3 regions of the Phyllobacterium sp. K27 genome follow, and region 2 is predicted to be linked to each of the others. Evidence: predicted binding sites of a transcription regulator. Region 2 holds the regulator's gene; each other region holds the start of a gene.
The links. Region 2 encodes PhoB, which activates phosphate uptake and scavenging genes when phosphate is short. Its sites were predicted from a motif close to TGTCATNNANCTGTCAT; they were not measured.
Positions count from the first base shown of each region.

Region 1: a site for PhoB is predicted at 3,960-3,976, ahead of ACYJL1_RS02685 (DUF2794 domain-containing protein). Genes of this name have one in related genera too.
Region 3: a site for PhoB is predicted at 1,743-1,759, ahead of ACYJL1_RS01150 (PhoX family protein). Genes of this name have one in related genera too.

Region 1 is NZ_CM139240.1:556,677-563,139, reverse strand. It holds gene acnA (aconitate hydratase AcnA) at 1-2,664, shown strand, start outside; gene ACYJL1_RS02690 (DUF1223 domain-containing protein) at 2,853-3,623, shown strand; gene ACYJL1_RS02685 (DUF2794 domain-containing protein) at 4,003-4,374, shown strand; gene ACYJL1_RS02680 (GNAT family N-acetyltransferase) at 4,394-4,951, opposite strand; gene ACYJL1_RS02675 (Bax inhibitor-1/YccA family protein) at 5,110-5,886, opposite strand; gene ACYJL1_RS02670 (ABC transporter permease) at 6,080-6,463, opposite strand, start outside.
Region 2 is NZ_CM139240.1:796,257-802,719, forward strand. It holds gene ACYJL1_RS03895 (PstS family phosphate ABC transporter substrate-binding protein) at 1-152, shown strand, start outside; gene pstC (phosphate ABC transporter permease subunit PstC) at 243-1,616, shown strand; gene pstA (phosphate ABC transporter permease PstA) at 1,609-3,348, shown strand; gene pstB (phosphate ABC transporter ATP-binding protein PstB) at 3,363-4,178, shown strand; gene phoU (phosphate signaling complex protein PhoU) at 4,202-4,930, shown strand; gene phoB (phosphate regulon transcriptional regulator PhoB) at 4,947-5,633, shown strand; gene ACYJL1_RS03925 (ABC transporter ATP-binding protein/permease) at 5,643-6,463, opposite strand, start outside.
Region 3 is NZ_CM139240.1:237,183-243,645, reverse strand. It holds gene ACYJL1_RS01160 (HAD family hydrolase) at 1-641, shown strand, start outside; gene ACYJL1_RS01155 (threonine ammonia-lyase) at 720-1,709, shown strand; gene ACYJL1_RS01150 (PhoX family protein) at 1,827-3,809, shown strand; gene ACYJL1_RS01145 (DUF2239 family protein) at 3,817-4,365, opposite strand; gene lepA (translation elongation factor 4) at 4,514-6,322, shown strand; gene ACYJL1_RS01135 (hypothetical protein) at 6,369-6,463, opposite strand, start outside.

The DNA of each region.
Region 1 (6,463 bases), 240 kb from region 2:
TGCCGTAAAACCCTCACCGTGGGGAATAAGGAATATGTTTATTTCAGTTTGACCGAAGCCGAAAAGAATGGCTTGGAAGGTATCTCCGCACTTCCATTCTCCATGAAAGTCCTGCTTGAAAACCTGCTACGCTTTGAAGACAACCGCTCTGTTTTCAAGAAAGACATCGAAAACGTCGCCAAATGGCTCGTCGACCGTGGCTCTGCCGGCGCTGAAATTGCCTATCGCCCTGCCCGCGTTCTCATGCAGGATTTCACCGGCGTTCCAGCAGTCGTCGATCTCGCCGCAATGCGCGATGCAATGGTCAATCTCGGCGGCGACCCTGAAAAGATCAATCCGCTCGTTCCCGTCGATCTGGTTATCGACCACTCCGTCATCGTTGACGAATTTGGCAACCCGCAAGCTTTCAAGCGCAATGTTGATCTGGAATATGAGCGCAATGGCGAGCGTTACCGCTTCCTGAAGTGGGGCCAGCAGGCGTTCAAGAACTTCCGCGTTGTTCCACCCGGCACAGGCATCTGCCATCAGGTAAACCTCGAATATCTGGCACAGGGCGTCTGGACCAAGGAAGAAGACGGCGTGACAGTCGCTTACCCTGACACCTGCGTTGGCACCGATTCGCACACCACCATGGTCAATGGTCTTGGTGTTCTCGGTTGGGGTGTTGGCGGCATTGAAGCCGAAGCTTCCATGCTCGGTCAGCCTGTTTCCATGCTTCTGCCAGAAGTCATCGGCTTCCGCCTGACCGGCAAGGTCAAGGAAGGCGTTACGGCAACCGATCTGGTTCTTACCGTTGTCCAGATGCTCCGCAAGAAGGGCGTCGTCGGAAAGTTCGTCGAATTCTTCGGTCCGGGTCTTGATTCCATGACGCTCGCAGACCGCGCCACCATCGGCAATATGGGTCCGGAATATGGCGCAACATGCGGCTTCTTCCCAATTGACAGCGAAACCATCAACTATATGCACATGTCTGGCCGCGACGAGGATCGTTTGGCGCTGGTAGAAGCCTATTCCAAAGCACAGGGCATGTGGCGCGAAGCAGGTGCTGCCGATCCGGTCTTTACTGATACGCTGGAACTGGATCTTGGGACAGTCGTGCCATCCATGGCTGGTCCCAAGCGTCCTGAAGGCCGTATTGCGCTGGAAGGAATTGCATCGGGCTTCCGCGAATCTTTGCAGAAGGAATACAAGAAGACTGAACAGCTCGATGCACGTTATCAGGTCGAGGGCGAGAATTATGATCTGGGCCATGGCGATGTTGCCATTGCCGCCATCACGTCCTGCACCAATACGTCAAATCCAAGTGTTCTGATTGCCGCTGGTCTCCTCGCCCGCAACGCAGTTGCCAAGGGCCTGAAATCCAAGCCTTGGGTCAAGACTTCGCTCGCCCCCGGCTCGCAGGTCGTTGCCGCCTATCTGGAGAGCGCAGGTTTGCAGGTTGAACTCGATAAGCTCGGCTTCAACCTGGTTGGTTTCGGTTGCACGACATGCATTGGCAATTCCGGTCCATTGCCTGCCCCGATCTCCAAGACAATCAATGATAAGGGCCTGATTGCCGCTGCTGTTCTATCCGGCAACCGTAATTTCGAAGGCCGTGTATCGCCGGACGTGCAGGCAAACTATCTTGCCTCGCCACCTCTGGTTGTGGCCTATGCCTTGGCCGGTACGGTTACCAAGGATCTGACAACCGAGCCACTTGGAGAAGATCAAAACGGCAATCCTGTTTTCCTCAAGGATATCTGGCCTTCCAGCCACGAAATCCAGGAATTCATCACCAAGAATGTTACCCGCAAGCTCTTCTCGGCAAAATACGCGGACGTGTTCAAGGGTGATGAGAATTGGCAGAACGTTAAAGTGCCTGCTGGTCAGACCTATGCGTGGGATGACAATTCCACTTATGTGCAGAACCCGCCATATTTTGTTGGCATGGGCAAGACACCGGGTAAAGTCAACGACATCAAGGGTGCGCGGATTCTCGGCCTGTTTGGCGACAAGATCACCACCGACCATATTTCTCCAGCTGGTTCGATCAAGGCAGCTTCACCAGCCGGTCAGTATCTGACCGATCACGGTGTGGCTCCCCTGGACTTCAACCAGTACGGCACACGTCGCGGCAACCATGAAGTTATGATGCGTGGTACTTTTGCCAATATCCGTATCCGCAACCATATGCTCGGTGAAAATGGCCGTGAAGGCGGTTACACTATCCATTATCCGACCAAGGAAGAAATGCCGATCTATGATGCGGCAATGGAATATCGCCGTGAGAACGTGCCGCTGGTGATTTTCGCTGGTGTGGAATATGGCAACGGCTCGTCACGCGACTGGGCTGCGAAGGGTACAAACCTGCTCGGCGTTCGCGCCGTTATCTCCCAGTCTTTCGAGCGTATCCACCGTTCGAACCTTGTCGGTATGGGCATTGTTCCGTTCGTTCTCGAGGATGGCACAAGCTGGCAGTCGCTGGGTCTGAAGGGCGATGAAATCGTCTCCATTGAGGGTCTCGCCACGATCCAGCCGCGGCAGAAAACATTTGCCACGGTGACGTTTGCTGATGGTCAGGTGAAGCAGGTTCCTCTGATCTGCCGCATCGATACCATCGATGAACTGGAATATCTGAAGAATGGCGGCATCCTGCAATACGTTCTGCGCGATCTCGCTGCCTGATTTGGCATCATCTAGTTGAGTTTTGAAGGGCCGCCGGGCGATCGGTGGCCCTTCATCGTTGAGTGGTACAGCATTCGTGATCGAATTCACCTCAAAGTGACTTCCTCTTGAATGAACGGACTCCTATCAATCTTCTGGCAACCAATCTGACAGATAAGATTTAGAAATTTCACCAAGAAAGCCCAATCTTGCTCACGCGCACCACCTCAAAACTCTTGGCCATCGGCCTGCCTCTTCTGGCAGCGATTGCTTATGTGGTACCGGTCTGCGCGGAAGATGCAGGAACGAAGCCGGAAGGTGTCGTTGAGCTTTATACATCGCAAGGTTGCGGATCATGTCCCCCCGCTGATGCCGTTCTCAAAAAACTGGCAACCGAAGGAAAGGTCGTAGCGCTGGCTTTCCATGTCGACTACTGGGATTATCGGGGCTGGACAGACAATCTCGCTTTGCCCGAAAACACTGAGCGCCAGAATGAATACCGCAAGGCCCTTGGCCTGAATGGCGTTTACACGCCACAGGTTATCATTAATGGCCGCGAGCATATGAATGGGCAGGATGAAACGAAGATCCGCCGACGGATTGCGGAGATGCGCGATACTCCCTCCGGACTGACAGTGCCGGTTTCCATTGAAAAGGCTGCAAAAAATCGGCTTCTTATTGACATCGGCTCCGGGCCGGTCACAACAAACCCTGTCCGCGTCGTCCTCGCATATTTCAATCGCGAGAGCATCGTCTCGATACCAAGGGGTGAAAATACCGGGCGCATGGTGAGCTATGCCAATAGCGTGCGTGCCATGGAAACTGTGGGCATGTGGGACGGCAATGCTCAGCAGATCGAGATTCCGGTGAGTGAGCTTGCCAGCAAGAAAGCTTCAGGCTGCGCAGTGCTGTTGCAAGAAATGCTTGGCGAGGGCCAGCCCGGGCCGATAATCGGCGCATCAATCATGGCAGCCAAATAGTTTCAACAAAAACAGGCCGGATAAATCCGGCCTGAGCTATTGGGGCATGTTGCCAATATGCTGAGAACTATTGGACTAATCTGAACAATCCGCTTGGGGCGGGGGGCTTGGGTAATCGAACTGTCCTGATCAAACCGTCTCTGGCAACACCACTGGATGTTCGTTTCGAAATCCGGCGGCAATGCGTAAAGAGTGTGGCGAGAAAGTGTCGCTCAATCACCATTCGCTTCACCTCGTATTGGTTCGTGAGACGACAAATGGTGGAAGCCGTGTCGATAAAAATTGTGCCAGGAGAATCTGCGAGCTTGTAAAATCGGCCGGATGGGGTCACCTTATTGTCATCCAGGTGTCACACGACAAATTCAAAGGCGGTTGATTGATGGACAGCAATGCAGGTGGCGACGATTCGCAGCGTCAGGCGAAACTCATCCCCCTCGTTCGAAACAATGATTTGCCAATCACCTTTAATCGGCGCGAACTCAATCAGATCTTGCGTGTCTATGGGTTTATGGTGTCCGCCGGCGAATGGCGCGACTATGCCATCGACCATCTTTCTGACAGAGCCATATTTTCGGTTTTCCGACGCACCAGCGAAGTCCCGATGTTTCGCATTGAAAAGAACCCCAAGCTGTCGCGCAAGCAGGGCGCCTATAGCGTCATCGCCGCAAGTGGCCTGATTCTTAAACGCGGGCACGAGCTCGATAGGGTCTTGCGCGTTTTCGACAAGACGTTGAGCATCGTGCGCAGCTGATTATTAGAGCCTTATCTTTTTAAGCAGGAAAGGCTCTAAGCGGTGGCTTATCTGGAAGGGTTGCTGCGCCGCCATTCATGTCAAGCTGCATCAGAACCGTATCCAGCCAGCGGCCATGCTTGAAGCCGGAGGCTTCTATCTTGCCGCAATACCGAAAGCCTGCCTTGGTGTGCAGACGGACAGAGGCAGACCCCTCATGACCATCGCCAATAACCGCAAGGAACTGACGGAATCCCAAGGCAGTGCAATCATCAATGAGCCGCTGAATGAGGATTTTGCCCAATCCCTTGCCCTTGGCTTCCGGCGCTATATAGATCGAGTCTTCAACCATCCACCAATAGGCAGGCCGCGCCCGGAAATAGCTGGCATAGGCATAGCCAATCACTTTGCCATCCTGTTCAGCGGCAACATAAGGAAAGCCATCGGAGGTGAGCGTATGAAACCGGTTCGTCATTTCCTGAAGATCAGGCGGGTCGATCTCATAGGTGGCTGTGCCGTGGAGGACGGCATCCCGATAGATGTCAGTGATGGCTTCCAGATCGGCGGGCTGCGCAGGGCGAATATGAATGTCGGACATGGGCTTCGCTTGATGGGTAAATCTTGGCAACTTTCATGCACCTGTTTGTTATGGAATTAAAGGGCTGACACGGCAAATTGGATCAAACATTTCTATGGAAGGCATAAAAAAGGGCAGCTTGGAGCTGCCCTTTTCCATTACTCGTTCCAACGCAAATGCTATTCGCGGTTGCCCAGGAATTGCAGCAGGAACATGAACATATTGATGAAGTCGAGATAGAGACGAAGTGCGCCCATGATTGCCTTGCGGCCATAGGAGTCTGAATCGTCGCCTTCGTAATACATTTCCTTGATCTGCTGGGTATCATAGGCGGTAAGGCCCGCAAACACCAGCACACCGATCGCCGAGATAGCGAATTGCAATGCGCTCGACTGAAGGAAGATATTGACCACCGAAGCAAGCAGGATACCGATTATACCCATGAACAGGAATGAACCGAAACCGGAAAGATCACGCTTGGTTGTATAGCCGTACAGCGAAAGCGCGCCAAACGACGCTGCCGTGATGAAGAACGTCTGAACAATGCTTCCTGAAGTATAGACCAGGAAGATTGAAGAGAGCGACGCGCCCACAAGAGCAGCATAGACCCAGAACGTGGTCTGGGCAGCGGCAACGCTCATCGAGTTAATGCGGAAGCTCAGGAAGAACACTGCAGCCAGCGGCGCGAGCATTACCACCCACTTCAATGGCGATACGAAGAACGTAACGCCGAAGCTGGTCAGCATCTTGCCGTTTGGCAATGTTGCAGCCGCAAGCGACGCATCATTGGTCGTTGTCATATAAACGATTGCGAGTGCGGCAAGACCGGTCACTGCGAGACCGATCGCCATAAGATTGTAGACCTTCAGCATGTAGCTGCGTAGACCTTGATCGATCCCCGCGTCCACACGCACTCCGGCCGTATTCTGGGCCTGGATATTGCGATAGTCAGCCATGGTTTTCCTCATTGCTTCGTCCCGCCCTTGTGTCGGGGACTATCCCCCAGGCGCCGCTGGCGGGACCCCAGCATGCCTTGATAAGAATTATGGTGATTAACCCGCCCTATAACAAGTCCTGTTTTGCTCAAGATTGCGTGCGTAATTGCAAAATAAGCCTTAAACTGTCAAAAATTACATGTTTTTAATCATTTCAAAGGTTTCTGAGCACAGGCGCGGCCTTCTGCCCAAGTATGCGCCATGTCCCCGCAAGTCCAAATCCTACCGTCAGAATCAGGGCCACGGCAACGGTAACGACAGCGACTTCCGGCTGGAATGAGGCTGGCAGCGTCATGACCCGAACGATCACATACCAGGCCGCCAAGCCGCCTGCCAACAGCGCAAATACCGCCGTCGAAAGTCCCAGAAGCACATATTCAAGCGTAAAGGCCTGGATAAGGGTTCGCCGCGTCGCACCAAGCGTTTTCAACACCACTGCATCGTGAATACGTGCCCGGTTCCCTGCTGCCAATGCACCGCCCAAGACCAGTATTGATGCGATCAAGGCAACCGATGCAGCGGCACGAATGGCCACTGC
Region 2 (6,463 bases):
AGTTCGCAGCTGAATACGTATCTGATGCTGCAAGCGGCGAAGAGGGTTACCTTTCCGAGAAGGGTCTTGTACCTCTGCCAGCCGAGCGCCATGCTGAAGCTGCAAAGGCTGTTCTGGCCATGGAGCCTATCAAGGGCGACGAGCTGAACTAAGCTTTTAAACGATGAATGGCGGCCGGCTATTTGCCCGGCTGCCATTCAAAAGCATTGAAGCCAAGCCTTGGATCTGGATCGGTAGGCCTTATGACCGCAGCATATTTCCTCATACTCGCGCTATTGACAGTCTCGCTGTTTCTGGTTGGGCGCCAAAGGGCGTCGTCGATCGCCGGAGCGGAACCTTCAACCCTCCATTCGCTTCCTTCCTATCACGGCATGTTTCTTGCGGCTTTGATCGCCTTGTCCATGCTTCTGGTTTATATCGTCGGAGCGCCGCTTGCCACTCGCTATGTCGAGGCGCGGGCACTTGCAGGCATTGACCCAGCGGCTGTTGCCGATAATCTTGGCCGAAGCTCGGTGTTTCGCGACATACATTCAATTCTTGCCGGCAATTATGCGGGCGCTGCTTCTCCCGAATTGACAAATGCCGCATCGGCCTATTCGAGCGCTGTCAGTCTTACGGGCTGGGTATTGTTGATTGGCGGCGTTGTCTTTGCGCTGGCTGCCGCAATGGTCGGCTTCCGCCTGATCGGGCCGGAGTTCCGCGCACGCAACAGCGTCGAACGTTTGATCAAATATGTCCTGCTGGCCTGTTCGGCCGTCGCTGTCCTGACAACAGTCGGCATTGTTTTTTCCGTGGTCTTCGAGACCCTCCAGTTTTTTAGCAAAGTGTCGCCGATCGAATTCCTGTTCGGTCTGCATTGGTCACCGCAAACGGCCATGCGCGCCGATCAGGTTGGTTCATCCGGTGCCTTTGGTATCGTGCCGCTGGTCGTGGGTACATTGCTCATTACCGTGATCGCGATTGCAGTCGCTGGTCCGCTGGGACTGTTTGCAGCGATCTACATGGCTGAATATGCCAGCCCACGCACGCGTGCCATTGTAAAGCCTATTCTTGAAATTCTGGCAGGCGTGCCGACCGTGGTGCTCGGCTTCTTCGCGGCTTTGACGGTCGCGCCCTTCATTCGCGGATGGGGTGAAACCTTCGGCCTGTCGGTTTCGTCGGAATCGGCGCTCGCTGCCGGGCTTGTCATGGGTATGATGATTATTCCCTTCGTGTCGTCTCTTTCGGACGATGTGATCAATGCTGTGCCTCAAAGCCTGCGCGATGGTTCCTATGCCATGGGCGCAACAAAGTCTGAAACCATCAAGAAGGTCATCCTCCCCGCCGCTTTGCCGGGCATTGTGTCGGCATTCATGCTGGCAATTTCCCGTGCGGTCGGCGAGACGATGATCGTGGTCATGGCGGCCGGACTGGCGGCCAATCTCACATTCAATCCACTCGAGGCGGTTACAACCTTTACCGTGCAGATCAAGACGATCCTCGTCGGCGATCAGGAATTCGACAGTGCCAAAACGCTCTCGGCTTTCGCTCTCGGCTTCGTGCTCTTCTTCTTCACGCTCGTCCTCAACTTCATCGCGCTCCAGATCGTCAAGAGATATCGGGAACAATATGACTGACATCACCATATCCAACGGCATTCCCGTTACCGACTACCCACGCGATGCATTGATCAAGAAGCGTTACCGCGCGGAGCGGCGCTTCAAGCTCTATGGGATCGCAGCAATTATCCTGACGGCACTGTTTCTCTCGGTCGTTCTTCTCGATGTTCTGTTCAAGGGCCTGCCTGCCTTTTCAGAATATCGGGTTGATCTGAAGGTCACCGCCGATCAGGCCCTGCTGGATCCGCAAAATACCCGTGATCCTGTGACGCTTCTTGCCGGCAATTACGACAAGATCATTCGCGATGCATTGGCTGCACAGTTTCCGGATGTTTCGACCCGCACTGAACGGCGCGCGCTGAACGGTTTGCTCAGTTCGGGCGCATCGGATGATTTCCGGCGGATGATTTCCGGCAACCCCTCGCTGATCGGTCAGGAAGTAACCGTGCCTGTTCTGCTTTCGGATGATGCGGACCAGTTTCTCAAAGGGTATCAGACATCTGAAATCGTTCTGGAGGGAGCGGGGACGCTTTCCCAGACCCTGGACGGCGAGACCTATTCGCTACGCTCGACGGGGGATGACTTCTCCAAGGCATTTGAGGAAATACAGGGCTTCCTGTTCGGGCGGCTCGAGCGGTTGACGACGGAATCAGCACGTCTTGAAAAACTGATTCCGGGCCTTGATGCCGATGCGGCAGGCAGGCTGCAAAATCAGATCGATTCGATCAAGGCTGAGGCGCAGATACTCAATGCACGTATCACAGATGCCAATGTCGCGATTGAACTTGATGAAAGGCTGCCAAGTCTGCTTGTCAACGTCAATGGCGGAACAATCAAAGCAAGCCAGATCAGCCCCGCAGGTATTGATGGTATCAAGCTTATAACGCCCAAGAGCGCCGAAGCGGCTGCCCCCGGCAGCTGGTCCATGCTGACGCTTGTCACGCCGGAATCCAACCGCCGCGTGCAGGACCAGGCTGCAGTCTGGCTCACAAAGATGAAGTCCGATGGCTTGGTGGAACGCGCTTTCGCCACCCGCTTCTTCACTTCGGGTGACTCGCGTGAGCCCGAACTTGCAGGTATCCGCGGTGCCCTCACCGGAACGCTCTGGACGCTTGCCGTGACGTTGCTGCTCTGCCTGCCGCTGGGTGTTGGTGCCGCCATATATCTTGAAGAGTTTGCTCCCAAGAACCGCGTGACAGAGATCATTGAAATCAACATCAACAATCTTGCTGCCGTGCCATCGATTGTCTTCGGTCTGCTCGGACTGGCAATGTTCCTGAACTTCTTTGATCTTCCGCGTTCCGCGCCACTGGTCGGTGGTCTGGTTCTCGCCCTGCTGGTGATGCCGACAATCATCATTGCATCACGCGCCGCTCTCAGGTCGGTTCCGCCTTCAATCAAAGAGGCGGCGCTGGGCGTCGGGGCATCGCATCAGCAGGCCATATTCCACCATGTGCTGCCTCTGGCCATGCCCGGTATCATGACCGGCACAATTATCGGCATGGCGCATGCGCTGGGGGAAACAGCTCCCTTGCTGATGATCGGCATGGTTGCGTTTATCGTCGATATTCCTGGCGGCATAACGGACGCCTCGACGGTGCTTCCCGTGCAGATTTATCTGTGGTCCGATCTTCCTGAAGTCGCCTTCCAGGCAAAGACCGCAGCAGCCATTCTGGTGTTGCTGGTATTCCTATTCGTGATGAATGCTGCGGCGATCATGCTGCGCCGACGTTTTGAACGTCGCTGGTAATGAGGTACAAGGACATGAACATGTTATCCGAAGTCGATGTGGAAAAGAAATTGCACAATTCCTCGAACCAGCCTGCGATAAAGATGAAGGGCGAAGACGTCTCTGTATTTTACGGAGCCAAACAGGCGCTCTTCGGTGTCAATCTCGATATCAGGGAAAAGGAAGTCACGGCGCTGATCGGACCGTCAGGTTGCGGTAAGTCAACATTCCTGCGTTGCCTGAACCGCATGAACGACACGATTTCGACCTGCAAGATCACTGGCAATATTACCCTCGACGAGCGTGATATCTATGATCCGAAGATCGATGTGGTTCAGCTGCGCGCCCGGATCGGCATGGTGTTCCAGAAGCCGAATCCATTCCCGAAGTCGATCTTCGAAAATGTTGCCTATGGGCCGCGCATTCACGGTCTGGTCAAAAACAAGAGTCATCTTGACGAAATCGTGGAAAAGAGCCTGCAACGCGCCGGTCTCTTCGCGGAAGTGAAAGACCGTCTGCATGAATCCGGCACTGGCCTTTCCGGTGGCCAGCAGCAGCGTCTTTGCATCGCCCGCGCCATTGCGGTCAGCCCTGAAGTGATCCTGATGGACGAGCCTTGCTCGGCGCTTGATCCTATTGCCACGGCGAAGGTCGAAGAACTGATCGACGAACTGCGCCAGAACTACACGATTGTCATCGTCACACACTCAATGCAGCAGGCGGCGCGTGTCTCGCAACGCACGGCAATGTTCCATCTTGGCAACATTGTTGAAGTCGGCGACACGGAAATGATGTTCACCAGCCCTACCGAAAAGCGCACGCAAGACTATATTACCGGACGTTTCGGTTGATCTCACGGGAAGAGGCTCAGACAATGACTGACACAGCACAACACACCGTCCGTTCCTATGACGATGAATTGAAGTTTCTGACCCACAAGATTGCAGAAATGGGCGGACATGCGGAGCGCATGGTCGAACAGGCTGTGTCGGCCATGGTCAACTCAGACAATGCGCTTGCGCAACGCGTAATCTCTGACGATCTCATTCTCGATGCCGGTCAGCGCGAGATTGATGAGAAGGCGATCACCATTATCGGCAAGCGTCAGCCAATGGCGATTGATCTGCGCGAAGTGATCGGCACGATCCGCATTTCGTCTGATTTGGAACGCATCGGCGATCTGGGCAAAAACATCGCCAAGCGCGTTGTTGCTGTCAATGATACGCGGCAGACGCTTTCAGTCTATCGGGGCTTGCAGACCATTGCAGAGCTGGCATTGACACAACTTAAAGATGTGCTCGATGCATATGCCACACGCTCGGTAGCACAGGTGAACATTGTTCGTGAACGCGATGACGAGATTGATGCGCTCTACACATCGCTGTTCCGGGAACTCCTGACTTACATGATGGAAGATCCGCGCAACATATCCGCTTGCACGCATCTTTTGTTCTGCGCCAAGAATATCGAACGTATCGGCGACCATGCGACCAATATCGCCGAAACGGTCTATTACATCGTGACAGGTACACAGCTTCCGGCGGAACGCCCGAAGGAAGACCAGTCACATACCGTTATTCTTGATGAGCCAGTAACACCATAATTGCCGGAAGCAGATCATGCCTATAGCTCCCAGAATCACAGTCGTTGAAGATGAAGATGCCCTCAGTGTTCTCCTGCGTTACAATCTGGAAGCAGAGGGTTACATTGTCGAAACCATCAGCCGTGGTGACGAAGCCGAAATAGCCTTGCGCGAAAAAGTGCCTGATCTGCTAATCCTCGACTGGATGCTACCGGGGCTTTCGGGCATTGAACTTTGCCGCCGTCTTCGCGCCCGCCGCGAGACGGAAATCCTGCCGATCATCATGCTGACAGCGCGCGGCGAAGAAAGCGAGCGTGTTCGCGGACTTTCGACGGGTGCGGATGATTACATGGTCAAGCCTTTCTCGACACCGGAATTGCTGGCACGCATCAAGTCGATGCTGCGCCGGGTCAATCCAAGTCTTCTGTCGCATGTGTTGAGCTTTGGCGATCTGAAGCTTGACCGCGAACAGCACCGCGTTTTCCGCAAGGAGCGCGAACTGAAGCTGGGGCCAACCGAATTCCGCCTGCTGGAGTTTCTGATGCAGTCACCGGGCCGGGTATTCTCGCGCGGTCAGCTTCTCGATAATGTCTGGGGTGCGGATATTTATGTCGATGACCGCACGGTAGACGTGCATGTTGGTCGTCTGCGCAAGGCAATCAATATTGGCCGGTCGCTTGATCCGATCCGTACTGTGCGCGGCGCAGGTTATTCCTTCGGATAGGATCAGGACCTATTCGGCTGCAACCAGTGGGAAGCTTGTTGCTGGTAGCGGAGCTGGCTCGGCCAGTGTCTCGAGAAGTGGTCGCTGGGTGGCTTCGCCGTCGCTGATCTCGAGAATATGCGAGTAGAAGTTTTCGCCGGAAACCGAGCGGGGCGCCTCGATCTCATGCATCACACTGATAACGGTCGTCCCGGCGCAATGATCCTTGATGGCTTGATGGAAGGCGATCTTGGAATCCGGATCCAGCGCGCCGGTTGCTTCGTCCAAAAACAGAACTGCAGGCTTATGCAGGAGAATTCGGGCAAGCACCAGTTTCTGCTTCTGGCCTCCGGACAAAAGCAGGTCCCATGAGGTGCCGTCACGGCTTTCATCGAGAAGATTTTCGATAAAATCGCCCATGCCGGCGCGATGCAAGGCAGCAGCAACGGATGCATCGTTGAAGTGATTTTCATCCATGGGAAGGCATACGAGCTGTTTCAGCGAGACACCGGGAAGCTTGACCTCCTGGGCCGCATACATTGTAGCAGCATCCTTCGGGTAGAAGATTTCACCTCGGCCATAACCCCAAAGCCCGTTCATCGCTTTCAGCAAACAGGTTTTGCCACTACCGGAATCGCCCTTGATATAGGCCCATTGGCCCTTGCGTAACCGCATATTCGCAAGGGTGAGAAAAGGCTTGGCCTCGCTGTCACGATGCATCAGCTCAAGACCGCGAACGGAGACGCCAAAGGCCTCGTGCTGTGTTGCAAATTTGAACGCGCTGATGCCAGTAGAACGATAATATTCCGATGGGTCTCTAACACGCTCGACAGCCTGCGCCAACTCAGTGA
Region 3 (6,463 bases), 560 kb from region 2:
AAATGGCCGCCAAAGGTGACGACACCCGAGCGAAGGCTCTGGTGGAGGCCGGTGGCTATGACTGGGAGATGCAAAAGTTCCGCGGTGGCTCGGTCGTTGCTGCCGGAACCATCAATGATGTTGTCGACCTGTGGCATCCGGAACTGACGCTTGAAGAAAAACGCCAGCTTATCCGCGATTATGATGATTATACTGTGCAGGAGGGCTCTCGCCGCGCTGTCGGAATCGATGGATTGCACGTAACGCTGGAAGCGCTTGTCGCGCAGGGTTTTGTTCTCGGCATAGCAACGAATGATTCAGAGGCAGGCGCTCGCGCCACAGCTAATGCATTGGGCCTATCGCCACTCTTCTCCGCAATCATCGGATATGATTCCGTGGTGCGTGCCAAGCCTCATGCGGATCAGTTGCACCTCTTTGCATCGAGAACCGGCTTGCCGGTCGAAGCCATCGCTATGGTTGGTGACAATTCCCACGATCTGGAAATGGCCCATGCCGCAGGTGCAGGACTTGCTATCGGCGTCCTGTCGGGAAACAGCACGCTGGATGACCTTGCCCATCTGAGTGATGCTATTCTTGGTTCAATTGCAGAGCTGCCGGAGTTTCTGGAAAAGCGTGCCAAACGGGTGTCTGTGCCCGATTGATATGATGACAATGATTTGGGTGCCTGCTGCATCGGAGAATGCTATCGACTTGGATAGCTGATTTGACAGGAGAGGGCCATGGATCATCAGGATTTTGCCGCCGGGATTGCCGATATCGAAGCTGCCGCAAAAAGGTTGTCGGGGCAGCTTGTGCTGACACGGCTGATGGAATCGGAAACGCTCAACGACCGCTACAAAGCGCGCATTCTCTTCAAGCCGGAATGCCTGCAACGGACCGGCTCATTCAAATTTCGCGGTGCCTATAATCGTATCAGTCAATTTACACCGGAAGAGAGAAAGCGCGGCATCGTTGCGTTCTCTTCAGGCAATCATGCGCAAGGTGTCGCAAGTTCTGCCCGGATATTCGGCATCAAGGCGGTTATCGTCATGCCCAGCGACGCGCCCCAGGTTAAAATCGATAATACCCGGTCCTATGGTGCGGAAGTTGTCTTCTTCGACCGATATACCGAGAGCCGGGATGTGGTTGCCGCCCCTTTCATTGAAGAGCGTGGCATGGTTTTGGTGCCGCCCTATGATGATGCATCCATTATTGCAGGGCAGGGTACAATCGGGCTTGAGCTTGCCGATGAAGCCAAGGAGCGCGGTATTACATTGGATGATGTTTTCGTCCCAAGTGGCGGCGGCGGTCTCATCAGTGGCGTTTCGATTGCGGTAAAAGCACGCTCTCCCCACACGCGCATATGGGGCGTAGAGCCGGATAATTTTGACGATTTGCGCCGTTCTCTTGTGGCTGGCGAAATCCGCAGCAATGAGGTGGGGCATCGCTCAATCTGCGATGCAATTCTGACCGCCCAACCGGGTGATCTTACATTCCCGATCAACAGGCAAAACCTTGCCGGTGGGATCTCTGTCTCAGACATCGCGGTGCGTAAAGCCATGCGTGAGGCGGCAAATGATCTGAAACTGGTGGTGGAGCCCGGCGGTTCTGTTGGTCTTGCCGCTCTGGCTTCGGGCGAAGTCGACATTGAAGGCAAGACAGTGGCCGTCGTTCTTTCGGGTGGCAATGTTGATCTGGAATCATACAGCAAGCTGATCGCTACATCTTAGACCTTGGTCGTAGAGATGTAAAAGACACAGTTTTGTCATCAGTTTGTTACGCTGAACTTCTAGCCATCTGGAACGGTTCTAATCCCCAACCCCAGCCAGATAGCCAGAGGTCGCGCCATGAATGATCAAACTCCTGTTTTCAGAACCAGCCAGCTTGAAGAGAATGAAGGTCCGGGCCACAATCCGACTGAAAATCCTACAATGGGTGAACTCATTGCTGCACGTTTCTCCCGCCGTGGCTTTCTGAAAGGTTCGCTGGCCGTTTCAGCTATTGCAGCCACAGTCAGCCCTATGGCGTTGATGCTGGCTGATGATGCCCGCGCCGAGGCCAAATCTGCCTTCAGCTTTGAGGAAGTGGAAGCGGGCATTGATGAAAAACATCATGTGGCTGCCGGGTATGATGCGGATGTGCTTTTACGTTGGGGCGATGGGATTTTTGTGGATTCGCCAGAGTTTGATCCACGCAACCAGACTCCGGAAGCTCAGGCAAAGCAGTTTGGCTACAATAATGATTATGTCGGATATATCCCGATAGATGGTTCCTCCGAGCATGGTCTTCTGGTTGTTAATCATGAATACACCAATGAACATCTGATGTTCCCCGGCATCGTCAAGGTAGCCGATGGCAAGATTGAAGTCGCTCCTGCCGACAAGAAGCGGGTTGATATCGAAATGGCTGCCCACGGCGGCAGCGTTGTAGAGATCAAAAAGACCGATGGCAAATGGCAGGTCGTCAAGGATGGCAAGCTGAACCGTCGCATTACGGCCAATACGGAGATGCAATTATCCGGCCCCGTTGCCGGTCATGATCGCGTGAAAACCAATGCCGATGCATCCGGCACGAAAGTGTTCGGAACGATTAATAATTGTGCAGGCGGCGTCACGCCTTGGGGCACCTATGTGATGGCCGAAGAAAATATCCATGGCTACTTCACAGGTGAACTGCCAGCCGAGAGCAAGGAAGCTGCCAATTACAAACGGCTTGGCCTTCCGGAGGGCAGTTACGAGTGGGGCAAGTTCCATGACCGCTTTGACGTTTCGAAAGACCCCAATGAAGCCAACCGCTTCGGTTGGATTGTCGAAGTCGACGTAAATGATCCGCTGTCTGTTCCGAAGAAGCGTACCAGCATGGGCCGCTTCAAACATGAAGGTGCCGAGTCAATCGTTTCCAAAGATGGTCGGGTCGTGTTCTATCTCGGCGATGATGAGCGGTTTGATTACGTCTATAAGTTTGTAACCAGCGGCAAGTTCAATCCGGAGGATCGTGCTGCCAATCTGGACCTGCTGGATGAAGGCACGCTCTATGTTGCCAAGTTTGAAGCTGATGGCACCATTGAATGGATGCCGGTTGTGTTCGGCCAGGGTCCATTGACCGAGGCCAATGGCTTTAACAGTCAGGCAGATGTGCTGATCGAAACCCGCCGCGCAGGCGATTTGTTGGGCGCTACCAAAATGGACAGGCCGGAAGACATCCAGCCCAATGATGTCAACGGCAAGGTCTATGTCATGTTGACCAATAATACCAAACGCAAGGATGACCAGATCGACGCTGCCAATCCGCGTGCGAAAAATGCTTTTGGTCACATTATTGAAATTGCCGAGGCGGATGGCGATTTCGCCGCGACAAAGGGCAAATGGGAAATATTGCTGAAATGCGGTGACCCTTCCGTCGCCGATGTTGGCGCATCTTTCTCCACCGAGACCACAAAGAATGGCTGGTTCGGCATGCCCGACAATTGCTCTGTCGATGCTGATGGACGCCTGTGGGTTTCGACAGACGGCAACTCGCCCAAGGACACGGGTCGTACCGATGGTCTATGGGCGGTGGATACGGAAGGCGCTGCCCGCGCTACGTCGAAGCTCTTCTTCCGCGTGCCCATAGGCGCGGAAATGTGCGGTCCGCTCATGCTGCCGGATATGGCAACCATGATGGTGGCCGTGCAACACCCCGCCGATGGCGGCGAAGATTGGGAAGGCTTTGGCCGTCCGTCATACTACGAAGACCTGTCCACCCGCTGGCCGGACTTCAAGGATGATATGCCTGTGCGTCCGTCCGTTGTCGCAATCACCAAACAGGGCGGTGGCAAGATCGGCGTTTGACCGTCGCTCAGTCCGGCCAGTCGAAGGTCGGCTCACTCAAATGCCGGGCATGGTCGCGGATATCCCGCGGCCAGTCCTCGCTTAGCTCGATGAAGCGCTGATAGTTTCCAGCGTAAAGTGCGCGCGTGGCATCTTCGTAGTGCGGCTGGTTACCCGCCATTGCCAGCATGAAGCGGTCCGCGCTTTCCTGTGCCTGGCGTTTTGCCTCGCGCCCGCCATTTGCTGTTCGCGCCGCCTCCACAAGCTTGCGTAACGTAACGGAAGCGCCGCCAGGTTGCGCCGCGAGCCATTCCCAATGGCGTGGCAGAAGCGTTACCTCGCGTGCCGTAACGCCAAGCTTCGGACGGCCCGGCTTGCGCGGTTCGGCATTATCCAGCCGCGCCAATATTTCCGCTTCGCTGCCGCGCAGATCAAACTCGACCTGCCTGCCCGTTGCGTCATCGAAAACAAGAACTGCCTCGCCATTATCCTCCAGACGCTTCAGCGTCAGCGCCACTTCGGCCCGCGTTCCGCTTGTGATTTTCGTATTGCCCTGAAAGGCGGTCACTTTGTCCATAATTTCCATCCATTGTTCAAACTTTGCGTTGGATTTACCCGGATAAAACTCTGCCGTCAATATACCCGGGTAAAACTATTCGCACCGAATATCGTCTACCGCTATGGTCGCCCTTCCAAATCGCCTGAAAATGCTCTATGTGGCGCGCATGAGCACTCCACTAGATCACATCCGTAATTTCTCCATCGTCGCCCATATCGACCATGGCAAATCCACTCTTGCTGACCGCCTGATCCAATCGACAGGCGGGCTGGAGCTTCGCGACATGAAGGAGCAGGTGCTCGACTCGATGGATATCGAGCGCGAGCGCGGCATCACCATCAAGGCGCAGACCGTCCGGCTGCACTACAAGGCCAATGATGGCGAGATTTATGTCCTCAATCTGATCGACACGCCCGGCCATGTGGACTTTGCCTATGAGGTATCGCGCTCGCTATCGGCCTGCGAAGGCTCGCTGCTGGTGGTCGATGCTTCGCAGGGCGTTGAGGCGCAGACGCTGGCCAATGTCTATCAGGCCATCGACAATAATCACGAAATCGTCGTGGTGCTGAACAAGGTCGATCTTCCCGCCGCCGAGCCGGAGCGTATCCGCGAGCAGGTGGAAGATGTCATCGGCATTGATGCCAGCGAGGCGGTGCTGATTTCGGCCAAGACCGGCCTTGGCATTCCTGATGTGCTGGAAGCCATCGTCAAGCAACTGCCGCCCCCGCGCGAAGGGGATCGCACCAAGCCGCTCAAGGCCATGCTGGTTGATAGCTGGTATGACACCTATCTCGGCGTCATCGTGCTTGTGCGTATCATTGATGGCGTGCTCAAAAAGGGCCAGACCATCCGCATGATGGGCACCGGCGCGAAATATCCGGTTGAGCGCACCGGCGTGTTCACGCCGAAAATGGTTGCCGTGGACGAGCTTGGACCCGGCGAATTCGGCTTCATCACCGCTTCGATCAAGGAAGTGGCCGATACGCGCGTTGGCGATACGATCACCGAGGACAAGCGCCCGACAGATTCCATCCTGCCCGGCTTCAAGCCTGCGCAGCCTGTGGTGTTCTGCGGCCTCTTCCCCGTCGATGCGGCGGATTTTGAGGATCTGCGCGCTGCCATGGGCCGCCTGCGGCTCAATGATGCGTCCTTCTCGTTTGAGATGGAAAGCTCCGCTGCGCTGGGCTTCGGCTTCCGCTGCGGCTTCCTTGGGCTGTTGCATCTGGAGATCATTCAGGAACGGCTGGAGCGCGAGTTCAATCTTGACCTCATCGCCACCGCGCCAAGCGTTGTCTACAAGCTCAACATGACCGACGGCAAGCAGATCGAGTTGCACAATCCCGCCGATATGCCGGAAGTGATGAAGATCGCCACCATTGAGGAGCCATGGATCAGGGCAACCATCCTCACGCCCGATGATTATCTCGGCTCGATCCTCAAATTGTGTCAGGACCGCCGCGGCATCCAGATCGATCTCAACTATGTCGGCAAGCGCGCCATGGTCACCTATGACCTGCCGCTCAATGAAGTCGTGTTCGATTTCTATGACCGCTTGAAATCGATCAGCCAGGGCTATGCCTCGTTCGATTATCACCTGTCGGATTACCGCGAGGGCAATCTGGTCAAGATGTCGGTGCTGGTCAATGGCGAGCCGGTGGACGCCCTGTCGATGATGGTGCATCGCGCCGCTGCCGAAAAGCGTGGCCGCGACCTTTGCGAAAAGCTCAAGGACCTCATCCCCAAGCACATGTTCAAAATCCCGATCCAGGCGGCCATTGGCGGCACGGTGATCGCGCGCGAAACCATCTCGGCCCTGCGCAAGGATGTGACGGCAAAGTGCTATGGCGGCGACGTCTCGCGCAAGCGCAAGCTTCTGGAAAAGCAGAAGGAAGGCAAAAAGCGCATGCGCCAGTTCGGCAAGGTCGAAATTCCGCAGGAAGCCTTCATTCAGGCGCTGAAGATGAGCGACAACTAATATTGTGTTGGACGGTGGAACCGCTTTGCCGGGATCACGAACCAGTCTAAACCGGATAGCGGCCCGCCGCTATCCGCGCTCCCCTCGCGCCATTTTCCGCGCGCACAGGCCTTTGCGCCTTCTCTGTGGCTTTCTTTTCTG